3 regions of the Streptomyces sp. NBC_01257 genome follow, and region 2 is predicted to be linked to each of the others. Evidence: riboswitches for the same ligand, from Rfam matches in the RefSeq annotation. Region 2 holds a riboswitch; each other region holds the start of a gene.
What was found. A riboswitch is a leader RNA that binds a small molecule or an ion and turns the genes downstream of it on or off. The one in region 2 is predicted to bind cobalamin.

Region 1: it holds a riboswitch for cobalamin, as region 2 does, so the genes downstream of both, OG408_RS12160 (prenyltransferase/squalene oxidase repeat-containing protein) here and OG408_RS09355 (cobalamin biosynthesis protein) in region 2, are expected to answer to the same signal.
Region 3: it holds a riboswitch for cobalamin, as region 2 does, so the genes downstream of both, OG408_RS35895 ((2Fe-2S) ferredoxin domain-containing protein) here and OG408_RS09355 (cobalamin biosynthesis protein) in region 2, are expected to answer to the same signal.

What each region holds. Positions count from the first base shown of each region.
Region 1 covers NZ_CP108472.1:2,869,403-2,874,295, forward strand. The annotation lists gene OG408_RS12155 (hypothetical protein) at 1-497, opposite strand, end outside; cobalamin riboswitch at 789-924, shown strand; gene OG408_RS12160 (prenyltransferase/squalene oxidase repeat-containing protein) at 1,035-2,297, shown strand; gene OG408_RS12165 (SCO2322 family protein) at 2,294-2,998, shown strand; gene OG408_RS12170 (energy-coupling factor transporter transmembrane component T) at 2,995-4,185, shown strand; gene OG408_RS12175 (ABC transporter ATP-binding protein) at 4,182-4,893, shown strand, end outside.
Region 2 covers NZ_CP108472.1:2,235,954-2,240,846, forward strand. The annotation lists gene OG408_RS09340 (class II aldolase/adducin family protein) at 47-712, opposite strand; gene OG408_RS09345 (inorganic phosphate transporter) at 949-2,211, shown strand; gene OG408_RS09350 (hypothetical protein) at 2,245-2,490, shown strand; cobalamin riboswitch at 2,643-2,775, shown strand; gene OG408_RS09355 (cobalamin biosynthesis protein) at 2,911-3,939, shown strand; gene OG408_RS09360 (cobyric acid synthase) at 3,936-4,893, shown strand, end outside.
Region 3 covers NZ_CP108472.1:8,238,658-8,243,550, reverse strand. The annotation lists gene OG408_RS35905 (HD domain-containing protein) at 335-931, opposite strand; gene gndA (NADP-dependent phosphogluconate dehydrogenase) at 1,137-2,576, shown strand; gene OG408_RS35895 ((2Fe-2S) ferredoxin domain-containing protein) at 2,694-3,062, opposite strand; cobalamin riboswitch at 3,162-3,285, opposite strand; gene OG408_RS35890 (DUF6328 family protein) at 3,623-4,231, opposite strand; gene OG408_RS35885 (glycoside hydrolase family 43 protein) at 4,471-4,893, opposite strand, start outside.

The DNA.
Region 1 (4,893 bases), 630 kb from region 2:
CAGGACTCGAAGGACTTCGGGAGTCCGTCCCGCAGGAGGCCCACGCGGGTGTTGGGCAGTGCGCGCAGCCGGTAGTTGTTGCTGTCGTTGCAGGAGTCGGGCCAGTAGAGGAGTTCTGCCCCGCCGGGGTCCTTGGCCACGCCGATCAGGTCGCCCTTGACGAGGGCTTCCACCCGGCTCATGCCGTCGTCGAGGTCCACCAGCTGCTGTTCGTCCTGGTTGCAGGGGGCGGGGGCCAGGCCCCACATCGTCTTGACCGCGTCCCCGTACCCGGCCGGTGCCGTGAGGTCGGTGTCCGCGGGGGCCGTGTCGCCCGGGCTCGGGGATACCGAAGGCTTCGGGGTCGCGGTGGGTGATTCGGTCTCCGCCGAGGCGTGGTCCGGGCTGGACGGGGCCGAGGGCTCGGACCGCGGGCTGCTGGAGGCGGGGGCCGGGGACGCTGCGGGGGCGGGGTCGGGGTTGTTGCTGAAGATCACCGTCGCCACGATGCCGATCATGGGGATCGCGATACCGCCGACCCACCACGCCCACCTGGGCGGATCCGTGCGCGGTGGCGCCGGTGGCACGGGGGGATGGGGCGGCGGGGTGCCCGGCGGGCGGGAAGGGGGCGGGGGGAATCCCCCGGTACCTGTCGTCATGCCCGTCCGCCGCCCCTCAACCCGCCTGATTCATAAGCCGGTTGCAGTTTAACGATCACTGTTCGAAAGGGCCATGGACTATTCCGGGCGTTCCGGGCGGGCAGCCTCCGTCGCCGCGCCGCCCCCGCCTCCGGCGCCCGGGCCGGGGGCCTCAGCGGCCTCCCGGTAGAGTGGGCAGGTCGTCATCATGCCCGTTCAGGGGGAAGCCGGTGCGAATCCGGCGCTGGCTCGCAGCCGTGACCGCGTCCACGCGGAAGTCGGAATGCCCTGTCCGAGTTGTGACCGGCTCGTGCCGTCGGGAACCCCCGGCGGCCGGCACCGTCGAGGTATGCGGAGCCGGAGCTGGGTGCCTGTGTGTGCCTGTGCCCGGTTCCCCCAGGAGAGGCCCCGCCCGCCATGACCGTACGCCGCAGCGCAGCCGCGCTCGCCGCCACCGCCACCGTGCTCTGTGCGGCCGCAGCCCCGGCCGCAGTCGCCGCGCCGTCCCCCTCCCCCTCGCCGTCCGTGGCCCTGCCCTCGGGGCTGTACGGCACGAAGGACCCGACGTACGACGGGGTCTGGCGGCAGTCGCTGGCCTTCGCCTCGCAGCGCGCCGTGGGCGTCACGCCCGCCGCCAAGGCCGTCGACTGGCTGATCGGGCAGCAGTGCGACAGCGGGGCGTTCCCCGCGTACCGTCCGGACCCGTCCGTGGCCTGCGACGACAAGACCATGATCGACACCAATGCGACCGCGGCCGCCGTACAGGCGCTGCACGAGGTCCGCGGGCACGAGGACCTCGTGCACAACGGGGTGTCCTGGCTGAAGTCCGTACAGAACAAGGACGGCGGCTGGGGTTACACCGCCGGCGGCCCGAGCGACGCGAACTCCACCTCGATCGTGATCGGCGCCCTCGCCCGGGCCGGGGAGAAGCTCGGCGATGTGACGACGGACGGCGGCAAGACGCCGTACGACGCCCTGCTCACCTTCGCCATCCCCTGCGGCGGCAAGGACGGCGGCGCGTTCGCCTACCAGCCCGACAAGGCAGGCAAGCTCGTCGCCAACGGTGACGCCACCGCGGCCGCGGTCCTCGGCTCGCTCGGCAAGGGGCTCGTCGTCGGGAACAACGCCGCCGTCAAGGACCCCACCTGCACCAAGGGCGCCGTGGCCAAGCCCGAGCAGGCCGCCCAGAACGGTGCCTACTACCTCGCCGGCGCCCTCGCCGAGTCCGGTCACCTCGACTCCCCGCCGATGCCCGGCGCCGAGGACAGCGCCCCGCAGCCCGACTTCGGCAACACCGCCGACGCGGTCGTCGCGCTGTCCGCCTCCGGCCACAAGGACAAGGCCGCCGCCTCCGTGAAGTGGCTGGAGAAGAACTCCGCTGCCTGGGCGAAGGAGAACGGCCCCGCCGCGTACGCGCAGCTCGTCATGGCCGCCCACGCCACCGGCACCGACGTCCACGACTTCGGCGGCGCCGACCTCGTCGCCCAGCTGAACGCGACCGGGCCCGAGCCCGCCGCGGTCAAGAAGCCGACGGCGTCCGAGACCAAGGAGGAGGAGAAGAAGGACAGCGGCGACGGGGACGGGATCGGCGGTGTCTGGTGGTTCGTCGGGATCGGCCTCGCCGTCGGCGCCGGCGCCGGGTTCCTGATCAGCGGCCGCCGCAAGAACCAGCAGCTGTGAGCGCCACCCGGCAGCCCCCGCGGCGCGCCGGACGTGCCGCCGCGCCGCTGGTGGTCCTGCTCCTGGGCGCCTTCCTGGCCGTGCTCGGTGCGGGCACGGCCCAGGCAGCGGGCTACCGCTACTGGTCGTTCTGGGAGGGCTCCGGCACCGGGTGGGCCTACGCCACCCAGGGGCCGTCGCTGGTGCGTCCGGACGACGGTTCGGTGCAGGGCTTCCGGTTCTCCGTGAGCGCGGACTCGCAGGACGCGTCGAAGCCGCGCCGCGCCCCCGACTTCGCGAAGATCTGCGCGGACACCCCGGCCAAGGACGGCACCAAGCGGGTCGCGCTCGTCATCGACCCCGGTACGGCCGCCGACGCCCCGGACGGGGAGACTCCGCCCGCGCGGCGGAGCGTGTGCGCGCAGGTCCCCGAGGACGCGAGCAGTGCGGACGCCCTCGCCTCGGTGGCCAAGCCGCTGCGCTACGGCAGTGACGCGCTGCTCTGCGCGATCTCCGGCTACCCGGCCTCCGGCTGCGGTGAGCAGGTGTCCGGGAACGGGGACGGGGCCAGTACCGGGGGCAGTAGCAAGAAGGCCTCTGCTCCCGCCGGCGACAGCGGGTCCGACGGCGGCGGGCCGTCCGCCGGGGTTCTCGTCGGGATCGGCGCCGTCCTGCTCCTCGGCATCGCCGCAGTCGCGCAGGCCCGCCGCCGCCGCGGATGACCGGGCGGACGGCGGCCGGCGGCACGGGCGCCGCGGCCGGCCCGTTCCGGGCCTGGCGCGCGCCCGTCGCCACCCGGAGCAACGCGCTGCCCGCCGGGGCCTGGTGGCTGTGGGCCCTCGGGCTCGCCACCGCCGCATCCCGGACCACCAACCCGCTGCTGCTCGGCCTGCTGGTCGGCGTGGCCGGGTACGTCGTGGCCGCGCGGCGCACCGACGCTCCGTGGGCCCGTTCTTACGGGGCGTTCATCAAGATCGGGCTGTTCGTCATCGGGGTGCGGCTGCTCTTCTCCGTCTTCCTCGGCTCCCCGATCCCGGGGACGCATGTCGTGTTCACGCTGCCCGAGGTGCCGCTGCCGGAGTGGGCGAAGGGCGTGCGGATCGGCGGTCGGGTGACCGCCGAGCAACTGCTGTTCGCGCTGTACGACGGGGCGAAGCTGGCCGCGCTGCTGATCTGTGTCGGCGCCGCGAACTCGCTGGCCAATCCGGCCCGGCTGCTGAAGTCGCTGCCCGGTGCGCTGTACGAGGCCGGAGTGGCCGTCGTCGTCGCGATGACGTTCGCGCCGAACATGGTCGCCGACGTGGTGCGGCTGCGGACCGCCCGGCGGCTGCGCGGCCGGCCGACCGGCGGGGTGCGGGCCGTGCTCCAGATCGGGCTGCCGGTGCTGGAGGGCGCGCTGGAGCGGTCGGTCGCGGTGGCCGCGTCGATGGACGCGCGCGGTTACGGGCGTACCGCCCACGTGCCGGCCGCCGTCCGGCACACCACGAACGTCCTCACGCTCGGCGGGCTGCTCGGAGTCTGCGCCGGTACGTACGGGCTGCTCGCCGCGCAGGGTGCGGTGTACGGGCTGCCGCTGCTGGCCGTCGGGCTCGTCGCCGCGATGGCCGGGCTGCGGCTCGGCGGGGCGCGGTCTGTGCGGACCCGCTACCGGCCCGACCGGTGGGGCGCGAGGGCCTGGCTGGTCGCGGGGTCCGGTGCGGCGGTCGCGGTGGCGATGATCTGGGCGGGCAGCGCGGATCCGGCGGCGCTGCACCCCGGTGTCGTACCGCTGACCGCGCCCGTGCTGCCGCTGTGGCCCGCCGCCGCGGTGCTGACCGGACTGCTGCCGGCGGTCGTCGCGCCCGTCCCGCCGTCCCCCACAGGCTCGCCCGCCGCGCCTTCCCCCACAGGCTTCGAGGAGCAGGTGTGATCCGGTTCGACGATGTTTCGGTGCAGTACGAGGGGGTCGGGCACCCGACCCTGTCGGGGGTCGATCTGACCGTTCCGGAGGGTGAGCTGGTGCTCCTCGTCGGGCCTTCGGGGGTCGGCAAGTCGACTCTGCTGGGTGCCGTGTCGGGGCTCGTACCGCACTTCACCGGTGGCCGGCTGACCGGGCGGGTCACCGTCGACGGGCGCGACACCCGCACCCACAAGCCCCGTGAGCTGGCCGATCTGGTCGGCACGGTGGGCCAGGACCCGCTCTCCCACTTCGTGACCGACACGGTCGAGGACGAGCTGGCGTACGGCATGGAGTCGCTGGGCCTCGCCCCGGACGTGATGCGGCGGCGGGTCGAGGAGACCCTCGATCTCCTGGGCCTCGCCACGCTGCGCGACCGGCCGATCGCCACGCTCTCCGGAGGCCAGCAGCAGCGGGTCGCGATCGGTTCCGTCCTGACCCCGCATCCCCGGGTCCTCGTGCTGGACGAGCCGACGTCCGCGCTGGACCCGGCGGCGGCCGAGGAGGTTCTCGCGGTCCTCCAGCGGCTCGTCCACGACCTGGGGACGACGGTCCTGATGGCGGAGCACCGGCTGGAGCGGGTGGTGCAGTACGCGGACCAGGTCGTCCTGCTGCCGTCCCGGGGCGCCGCCCCGGTGATGGGGGCGCCCGCCGATGTGATGGCGCTCTCGCCGGTGCATC
Region 2 (4,893 bases):
AGCGGGCCGGGCCGTGGGCGGTCGGGCGGCCGGTCGCACCCCGCGGTCAGCCCGGCTGGTGCTGTCCGTACCCCTTCAGTGCTTCCTTGACGTCGTCCAGCTGCTCCGGCGTGAGCAGGGCGGGCGTGCGGCCGGGCACCGAACTCGCGGTGAGCCAGAGGCGGCACAGCCATTCGAGCTGGGCGGTGCGGTCGTAGGCCTCGTCGAGGGTGGCGCCGTAGGTGACCGTGCCGTGGTTGCCCAGCAGGCAGCCGGTGCGGTCGCGCAGGGCCGTGAGCATGTTTCCGGCCAGCTCGTCGGTGCCGTAGCGGGCGTAGGCGGCGACCCGGACCGGACCGCCCAGCATCGCGGCGGCGTAGTGGACCGACGGCACCTCGGCGACCAGTGTGGAGACGGCCGTGGCGTGCACCGCGTGGGTGTGCACGACGGCGGCCGCGCCGGTGTTCCGGTAGACCGCGAGATGGAGCGGTAGTTCGCTGGTGGGGGCCAGCTCGCCGAGCGTCTGGTTGCCCTCCAGGTCGACGCCCGTCAGGTCCTCGGGGCGGAGCCGGTCGTACGGCATTCCGCTGGGGGTGACCAGCACGGTCCCGCCGACCCTCGCCGACACGTTGCCCGAGGTCCCGACGACCAGTCCCTCGGTGGCCGTCCTGCGGGCGGTGGCGACGACCGCCGCCCAGGCCCGCTCGATCGATTCCCGTGACTCATCGCTCATACGAAGATCCTTTCGACGAATGAGCGGCCCCTTGCCGCTCCTCCCGCGACGGCCCGGCCGAACCCAGGATTCCGGGCCCACACCGGCCCGTGCCCCGACCCCGCCGTCACCCGGTGGACGAACAGGGCTGCCGCACTCCGGTTGGGGTCACCGCAACGCCCTGCTCAGTTCATCTTCCGTTCACTCAGGTTGCCTACGGTCCACGTGCCACTGACGTCGAACGATTGCCTGGGTAAATGGAACACATCACGCTGCTGCTCGCGATTGTGATCGTGACAGCTCTAGTGTTCGATTTCACGAACGGTTTCCACGACACCGCCAACGCGATGGCCACCACCATCTCGACCGGCGCACTCAAACCCAAGACAGCGGTGGCCATGTCCGCCGTTCTCAACCTCGTAGGCGCGTTCCTGTCGGTGGAGGTCGCCAAGACGATCTCCGGCGGGATCATCAACGAAGACGGGCTCAGAACCGAGGTCATCTTCGCGGCGCTCGTCGGCGCCATCCTGTGGAATCTGCTGACCTGGCTGGTCGGACTGCCGTCCAGCTCCTCCCACGCACTGTTCGGCGGCCTCATCGGCGCCGCGGTGATGTCCGCGGGCTGGTCGTCGGTCGACGGCGGCACCGTCGTCACCAAGGTGCTGCTCCCCGCGGTCGCCGCACCGGTCGTCGCCGGTCTGGCCGCTCTGCTGGCCACCAAGCTGACGTACCGCATCGGCGGCAGGGTCACCGGCGGCGCCCAGGAGAAGGCCACCGCCAAGGGCTACCGCGCCGGCCAGATCGCCTCGGCCGGACTGGTCTCCCTGGCCCACGGCACCAACGACGCGCAGAAGACCATGGGCATCATCACCCTCGCCCTGGTCACCGGCGGCGTCCTCTCCCCCGGCTCCAACCCGCCGGTCTGGGTCATCGTGTGCGCCGGCCTCGCCATCGCGCTCGGCACCTACCTCGGCGGCTGGCGCATCATCCGCACCATGGGCAGCGGCCTCACCGAGCTGAAGCCGCCGCAGGGCTTCGCCGCCCAGACCAGCGCGGCCACCGTCATCCTGGCCTCCTCGCACCTCGGCTTCTCCCTCTCCACCACCCAGTCCTGCTCCGGCGCCGTGATGGGCGCGGGCCTCGGCCGCAAGGGGGGCGTGGTCCGCTGGTCCACCGCCACCCGGATGTTCGTGGCCTGGGGCCTGACCCTGCCGGCCGCCGGACTGGTCGGCGCGGGTGCGGAGTTCCTCACCAAGCAGGGCACCTGGGGCGTCGTGGTCGTCGCGGCGCTGCTGATCGCCGGCTCCGGCGCCATCTGGATGCTGTCGCGGCGCAGGCCCGTCGGCCACGACGACGTCGCCCCGGCCGGTGCGGACGCCGAGCCCGCGGGTGTCGTCACCACGGCCATCGCGGCCGTCAGCCCGCCGCCCACCGTGGCCGCCCAGCCCCACGAGCTCACGGCGACCATCCCGGCCCCCGCCGGGACGGTCGCCGACCCTGCCCGACCCGCCACGGTCTAGGACCCCAAGAGCCACCGGTAAGGACAGATCCGCATGAACATCGACTGGGCAGCCCTCGGCACCGTCTTCGGCGTCTCCCTCGTCGCCACGGTCGCTCTCGTGGGCCTCTTCACCCTCGGCATCGTCGGCCTCTCCAAGCAGCCCGAACCGGCCGCACAGGGCGGCTCGGCGGGCGGCTCGGCGGGCGGTTCGCTCATGCTGGCGCGCGCCGGCGCGTACGTGTGCTTCGGACTGTGCGCCGCGGCCGTGGCCTACGGCATCTATCTGATCGTCGCCTGAGCCCCACCACTCCCACCCGCATCGGGCCGGACGCACCTCGTGCGCGTCCGGCCCGATGTGTGTCTGCGCACACTGCACCGTCGCAGGTCAACGGCAAGTTGACGGGTGTTCGCGGAGCGTGGTGGACTGCCGGAGCCATTACGGCGACAGCAGAGGAAGCCGGTGCGAATCCGGCGCGGTCCCGCCACTGTCACCGGGGAGCAGTCCCCCAACCACTGGAAGTCACGGTCCACGCAAGCGGACTGGAAGGCCGGGGGAACTGCGGATCCGGAAGCCAGGAGACTCTCGTCGCCGGTCACGTCGAACCAGGGCGCGGACCCTGAGTGAGGACATATCGCCATGCCCGGCTGCCGTGCGTCCGTCCCTGTGCGACCCAGAACAGGTTCCAAGGTCCTTCGAGGCGCAACGGCCGGCTGAACCGTGCGTGCCGATCGCATCTTCGCGTACGGCGCCACGGCCGGTCTGATCGGCGATCTGCTGCTCGGTGACCCCCGCAGGGGGCACCCGGTCGCCGCCTTCGGGCGGGCCGCGGCAGGCGTCGAAGGCCGCCTGTGGCGCGACCACCGCGGGTGGGGCGCCCTGCACACCCTGGTCTGCGCCGGAGGCGCCGCCGGGGGCGCCGCACTGGCCTCCCGCGCCCTGCGCCGCCACCCCGCCGCGTCCGTCGCCCTGACCGCCGCCGCCACCTGGTCCGTCGTCGGCGGTACGTCGCTGGGGCGCGAGGCCAGGGCCATCGGTGCCGCGCTCGCCGCAGGGGACATCGGCCTGGCCCGTGAACGGCTGCCGCATCTGTGCGGCCGCGACCCGCAGTCGCTGGACGGGCCGCAGATCGCCCGTGCCGTCGTGGAGTCCGTCGCCGAGAACACCTCGGACGCCGTGGTCGGCGCCCTGGTGTGGGGGGCGTTGGCCGGGGTCCCGGGACTCGTCGGCTTCCGGGCCGCCAACACGCTCGACGCGATGGTCGGCCACAAGTCGCCCCGCTACCGCCGTTACGGCTGGGCCTCGGCCCGCCTCGACGACGTCGCGGGGTGGCCGGGCGCCCGGCTGACGGCCCTGCTCGCCGTGGCGGCGGGAGGAGACCCGCGGGGCGCGGTCCGGGCCTGGCGGGCGGACGCGGCGAAGCACCCGAGCCCCAACGCGGGCCCGGTGGAGGCCTCGTTCGCGGGCGCGCTCGGCGTACGGCTCGGCGGCACGCTCGCCTACGGCGGCCGGGTCGAGCACCGCCCCGTGCTCAACGGCGGCGCGGGCCGGGCGGTGGAGACCGCGGACATCGAACGCGCCGTGCGGCTGTCGCGCCGGGTCGGCGTGCTGGCCCTCGGCGTCAGCGTGGCGGCCCGGGCCGGCATGGGCCTCGCGGCCCGGCGGATCGCGGCAGGCAGGACCCCGGGAACCCGTACCGCGCCACCACGTACAGCAGCACCTCGACTCTCAGGACGGAGACCGACATGAGCGGCGGACTGCTGGTCGCCGGGACCACATCGGACGCGGGCAAGAGCGTCGTCACGGCGGGCATCTGCCGCTGGCTGGTGCGCCGGGGTGTGAAGGTGGCGCCGTTCAAGGCGCAGAACATGTCGCTCAACTCCTTCGTCACCCGTGAGGGTGCCGAGATCGGCCGCGCCCAGGCCATGCAGGCACAGGCCGCCCGCGTCGAGCCGACCGCGCTGATGAACCCGGTGCTGCTCAAGCCCGGCAGCGACCGCTCAAGCCAGGTCGTCCTGATGGGGCGCCCGGTCGGCGAGATGAGCGCCCGCGGCTACCACGGCGGCCGGCAGGAATCGCTTCTGTCCACCGTCGTGGACTGTCTGGAGCAGCTTCGGGGCACGTATGACGCGGTGATCTGCGAGGGGGCGGGCAGTCCGGCCGAGATCAATCTGCGGCGCACGGACATCGTGAACATGGGCATCGCCCGGGCTGCGCGCTTCCCGGTCGTGGTCGTCGGCGACATCGACCGCGGCGGGGTCTTCGCGTCGTTCTTCGGCACGACGGCGCTGCTCGCCCCCGAGGACCAGGAGCTGATCGCCGGGTATCTGGTGAACAAGTTCCGCGGCGACGTGTCGCTGCTGGAACCGGGACTGGACATGCTGCGCGATCTCACCGGGCGGCCGACGTACGGCGTGCTGCCGTTCGCCCACGGGCTCGGCATCGACGAGGAGGACGGTCTGCGGGTCTCGCTGCGCGGCGCCGTCCGGGAGTCGGTCGTCGCGCCGCCGCACGGCGAGGACATCCTGCGCGTCGCCGTGTGCGCGGTGCCCCTGATGTCGAACTTCACCGACGTGGACGCGCTGGCCGCCGAACCGGGCGTCGTGGTGCGGTTCGTGGACCGGGCCGAGGAACTGCACGACGCCGACCTCGTCATCGTGCCCGGCACCCGCGGCACCGTGAAGGCGCTGGCCTGGCTGCGTG
Region 3 (4,893 bases), 6.0 Mb from region 2:
CGGCGCGGGGAAAGAGTGGTGCTGGATGGTGCAGGTGCGGATCAGGTGTCGGTACTGCCGGTACCGGCCTGGTGCCGGTGCGGCCGCGCGCCGGGAGCGAATTCCGATCGAGCCCGGGCCGGGGCCCGGATTCCGACGGGAGAGCGCTCTCCGAAGTGTGGTCAGTGTTGCGCCGTCGCTGAGGGAGTGTCAAGAGTTGGTGAACTACGGCCGGGTGCGTCCGGTTGGCGTTCGGACGCGGAAGGCGGTGCGGCGGCGTCCGGGCCGGGCCTGACGTGCGGTCGCGCCCGGCCCCTGTCCGGCGGGCGACGCCGATCCCCTGCGGGTGGCGCCGTCAGGCGTATACGGGGAAGGACGCCTGGTGGGTGAGGCGCCGGTCGGCCCCGTCACCGATCCTGCCGAGGATCTCGTCGAGCGCGAGGAACTCCTCCCACCGCTCCCTGCCGCTCGCGCGGACCAGACGGGTGACGACCAGGTCCTCCAGTGCGGTGACGCGTTTGTTCTTCCAGATCTTGTCGGCGGTACTGACGAGCACGTCCTCGAAACCCGCACCGGGGTCGGTCCAGGAGGCGTGGGTGCCGGCGAAGCGGGCCAGGGCCGGGGCGAAACCGCGGGACAGCAGGAGGTCCCGCCCGGCCTCCTCGTGCGCGGACCCGGGTCCGGTGAGCTCGGCGGGGTGCAGGACCTTGCCCACGTCGTGGGTGGCCGCCCCGAACAGCACGGCCTCGCGGTCGAAGGGCAGGCCGGGGCAGTGGAGCACCACCCAGTCGGCCAGCTGCACGGCGACATCGTGGACGAGACGCAGGTGCGCCGCGAGCCGCGGTGGCGCGGACAGCTCCCGCAGCAGGTCCGCGGCGTCCTGCGGGAGCGGCCTGAGCGGTGGGGTGCCCTCGTCGTCCAGGGCGCGTGACAGCGCGTCGGGGTCCGGCATCACGACAGAGTACGGGCGCCCGCCGTGAGTACGGGCGCCCGCCGTGCCGGGGCGGGCTGTCAGCCGTCCGGCCCCGGCGCTGAACAGGCCGTCCCCCGTCCTCGTATCCATACTGGACAGCGCAGCACCTCGGGCCCGCCGCCGCCCCCAGGCCTCCGGCGGCCCGGTCTCCCCCGCCTCCCCGACAGACAGCAGGAGCAGACAGATGAGCGCCACTGCGCAGATCGGCGTCACCGGACTCGCGGTGATGGGCCGCAACCTGGCCCGCAACTTCGCCCGCAACGGCTACACGGTCGCGGTGCACAACCGCACGGCCGCGAAGACCGACGCACTGGTGGAGGAGTTCGGCGACGAGGGAACCTTCGTGGCCGCGCACACCCCGGAGGAGTTCGTCGCCGCGCTGGAACGGCCGCGGCGCCTGGTCGTCATGGTGAAGGCGGGCGAGCCCACGGACGCGGTGATCCAGGAGTTCGCCGCGTTGCTGGACGACGGCGATGTGATCATCGACGGCGGCAACGCCCACTTCGAGGACACCCGGCGCCGCGAGAAGGACCTGCGCGAGCGCGGCATCCACTTCGTCGGCGCGGGCATCTCGGGCGGTGAGGAGGGGGCGCTGAACGGGCCGAGCATCATGCCGGGCGGTTCCGCCGAATCGTACGAGTCACTGGGGCCGATGCTGCAGAAGATCGCGGCGAAGGCGCAGGACGGCGCACCCTGCACCACACACATCGGGCCGGACGGCGCCGGTCACTTCGTGAAGATGGTGCACAACGGCATCGAGTACGCCGACATGCAGCTCATCGCGGAGGCCTACGACCTGCTGCGTACGGTCGCGGGATACTCCCCCGCGAAGATCTCGGAGACGTTCCGCGGCTGGAACACGGGCCGCCTCGACTCGTATCTGATCGAGATCACGGCCGAGGTCCTGTCCCACACCGACGCCGCCACCGGCAAGCCGTTCGTCGACATCGTGCAGGACCGGGCGGAGCAGAAGGGCACCGGCCGCTGGACCGTACAGATCGCTCTCGACCTGGGCGTTCCCGTCTCCGGCATCGCCGAGGCCGTCTTCGCCCGCTCGGTCTCCGGCCACGCCGCCCTCCGGGACGCCTCACGCCATCTCGCCGGACCGGCAGTCCGCGAGCTCGACGGGGACGAGGCGGCGGCGTTCGCCGACCAGGTCGAGCAGGCACTGTACGCGTCTAAGATCGTCGCCTACACCCAGGGCTTCCACGAGATCGCGGCCGGCAGCGAGCAGTACGACTGGAACATCGACCTCGGCAAGGTCGCCGCGATCTGGCGCGGCGGATGCATCATCCGGGCAGCCTTCCTGGACCGCATCACCAGCGCCTACGAGGCGCAGCCCGACATGCCGAGTCTCCTCTCCGACAAGAGCTTCGCCCAGGAGATCGCCGCCGCGCAGGACGACTGGCGCGCCGTGATCGCCACCGCCGTCACCCAGGGCGTCCCCACGCCCGCCTTCGCCGCCACCCTCGCCTATTACGACTCCCTGCGCGCCGAACGCCTCCCTGCCGCGCTCACCCAGGGCCAGCGCGACTACTTCGGCGCACACACCTACCACCGCACCGACCGCGAGGGCACCTTCCACACCCTCTGGGGCGGCGACGGCAGCGAGGTCGAAAGCTGACCGGTACCGGGGAACCGCCCGGTGGCGGTCGGTGGTCCGCTCGGGGTTCGCGAGGGGGCTGAGGAAACCCGAGCTGTGCCGCGGCCCGGTGTCCCGGTGTGGGCGGACGAGGCGAGCCTAGAAGGTCGCCCGCCGTCGCGGCGGCGGGCAGGCGTACAGGTCGAGGATCTCCGGCTGCGGGGCGACACCGGGGCCGCCGGCGCGTACCCAGGCCGCGATGTCCTCGGTGGCTTCCGGGTCGTTGACCAGACCCAGCCATACCGGCCTGGCACCGGCGGCCCGGCCCGCGGCGGAGGGTTGCACCACGATGACGTTGGCCTGGTCGCACACGTCGAGGCAGGCGGAAACACGTACGGGTGCCTCGGAGCGCAGTCGCGCCGTCTGCGCTGCGTGATCGATTCCGGTCACCTTTGCGCTGCCGCAACAGCAGTCGCGGCACACGACGATCCGGCACGGTATCGGGTCGGCCACCGTCCGCGCCGCCACGGCGTCGTCGGAGGTTCCTTCGTTCGGCCTTTCGGGCACGCCGAACCGCCCTCTCTCCGGGGAGATCCGCCCCGGTGTCCGTCGAGGAGGCGACCGCGTGAGTTTCCTGGCTCTCGGGTCGCAGCTCGCCCCGTCCTTCCCACCCGCGTGGGGCAGTGGAGTTTCCGGGATCCGCTCGCCGATCACAGTGGCGGGACCGCGCCGGATTCACACCGGCTTCCTCGGACCGCCGTCGCCCTGTCGTCGGCCATCATCGCATTCGGCAGACGCCCCTGGTCACGCTCGTGCGCACCGCACGGCAGGCTGGGCCGCCCGTCCGGCCGCCGGCATACGTCGGTGTGTTGCTCCCTTCCGAGTCCGCGAGCCACCGCTCGCTTCACTCACCCTTGCGGGGCGGAGCTGCTCCAACCAGGGCTCGTGACCTGCGTTCTTGATCCGGGTGGGTGGGGGAAGGATCAAGCCGGAGCGCGAATGATTCAAGCGCCGGCACAGGACGGGGATCGTCGGTCCCCCTCCCCCGCCCGGCTCGAACCGCAGCCCCGCAGCCGCTTCCCGGTCGCTCAGTCGTCGCGGCGCCCCGAGCGCATCTTGAGGATGAGCGGGAGTACGAACCAGGCCCCTGCGAACCACGCCATGACGGCGCCGACGAGTATCTCCGCCAGAAGGTCGGTGAGTACGGTGTGCAGCAGGAGAAGGAGCGTGCAGCCGATGGTCAGTGCGAGCAGGACCATGCCGCACACCATGAACCGGCCTGCGACGGCCACCACTTCGTCCTTCATCCGGGAGCCGGAAAGGAACCGGTGCAGCGCGACGGGCGCTATGAGTGCTCCGATGGCGGCGGCACCGAGGACGACAGTGATGACGTAGACACGGTGGTCGAAGTCACCCAGCCTTTCGAATCTCTGCGTGAACGCGACGCTGAGCAGGAAGCCGAAGAGGATCTGGATACCGGTCTGTGCGACCCTCGTCTCCTGCAGAATCTCGTTCCAGCGGCGGTTGACCCGCTCCCTGGGATCCTCTTCCTCGATCCCCTTCGGGTTCCCCGCGTTCTCATCGGCCGGCGGGTGCGTCCTCTCCCGGCTCACGCCTTCCGCCGCGGGCGCGGACGCACCGCGCTCGACGGGTCTGCCGCCCTCCGTGTCCAGGGGCGCAGAGTCCAATGGCTTCATGATGCCTCCTCCCATTGGAACTCATGTGCCCTTGTTGGACATGCCTACGCACTGCATCCACGGCACCCGGCCCGACAGCCGGCTGAGCCCGGACCGTTCCCCCACGGTCCGGGCTCAGCGCTGTTCGTCCTGACTCCCGTTGCCTCGGAGACGCACGCTCCTCCGCTCGCGCGGCGCGCGCCCATCAGCCGCTTCCGGGAGGACACCGGCCCGCTCCGGTTCCACGGGCCCCCGCCGCTCTACTCGAAGAACTTGAGGCTCCAGCCCGTGTCGGTGGTCGGGCCGGGGACATTCGCGCGGCTGTAGGTGGTGTTGCCCCACCAGGCGAACGTGCCGGTGTACCAGTACCGGTTCTCCCACGCGTAAGGCGTCCCCTTCGGCACCGCGTGGAACATCGAGGGGAATCGGGGGCCGGCGGGCGGGCTGGTGCCGATGTCGCCGTTGAGCAGGACGAAGCTGTGGTGGCCGGGCCCGTTGACGTACAGCGTCGGATCCCAGCCGGACATCATCGTCGCCCGGTTCGAGCCGAACAGGCAGCCGTTGGACTTGTACCAGTCCCATACGTACGTCGGGTCGCCCCCGGGGCGCAGGCGCAGGTCGGCCAGGCAGTACTGGTCGCTCCAGCTGCCGTTGGCGGAGTACACGATGTGCAACTGCCCGTT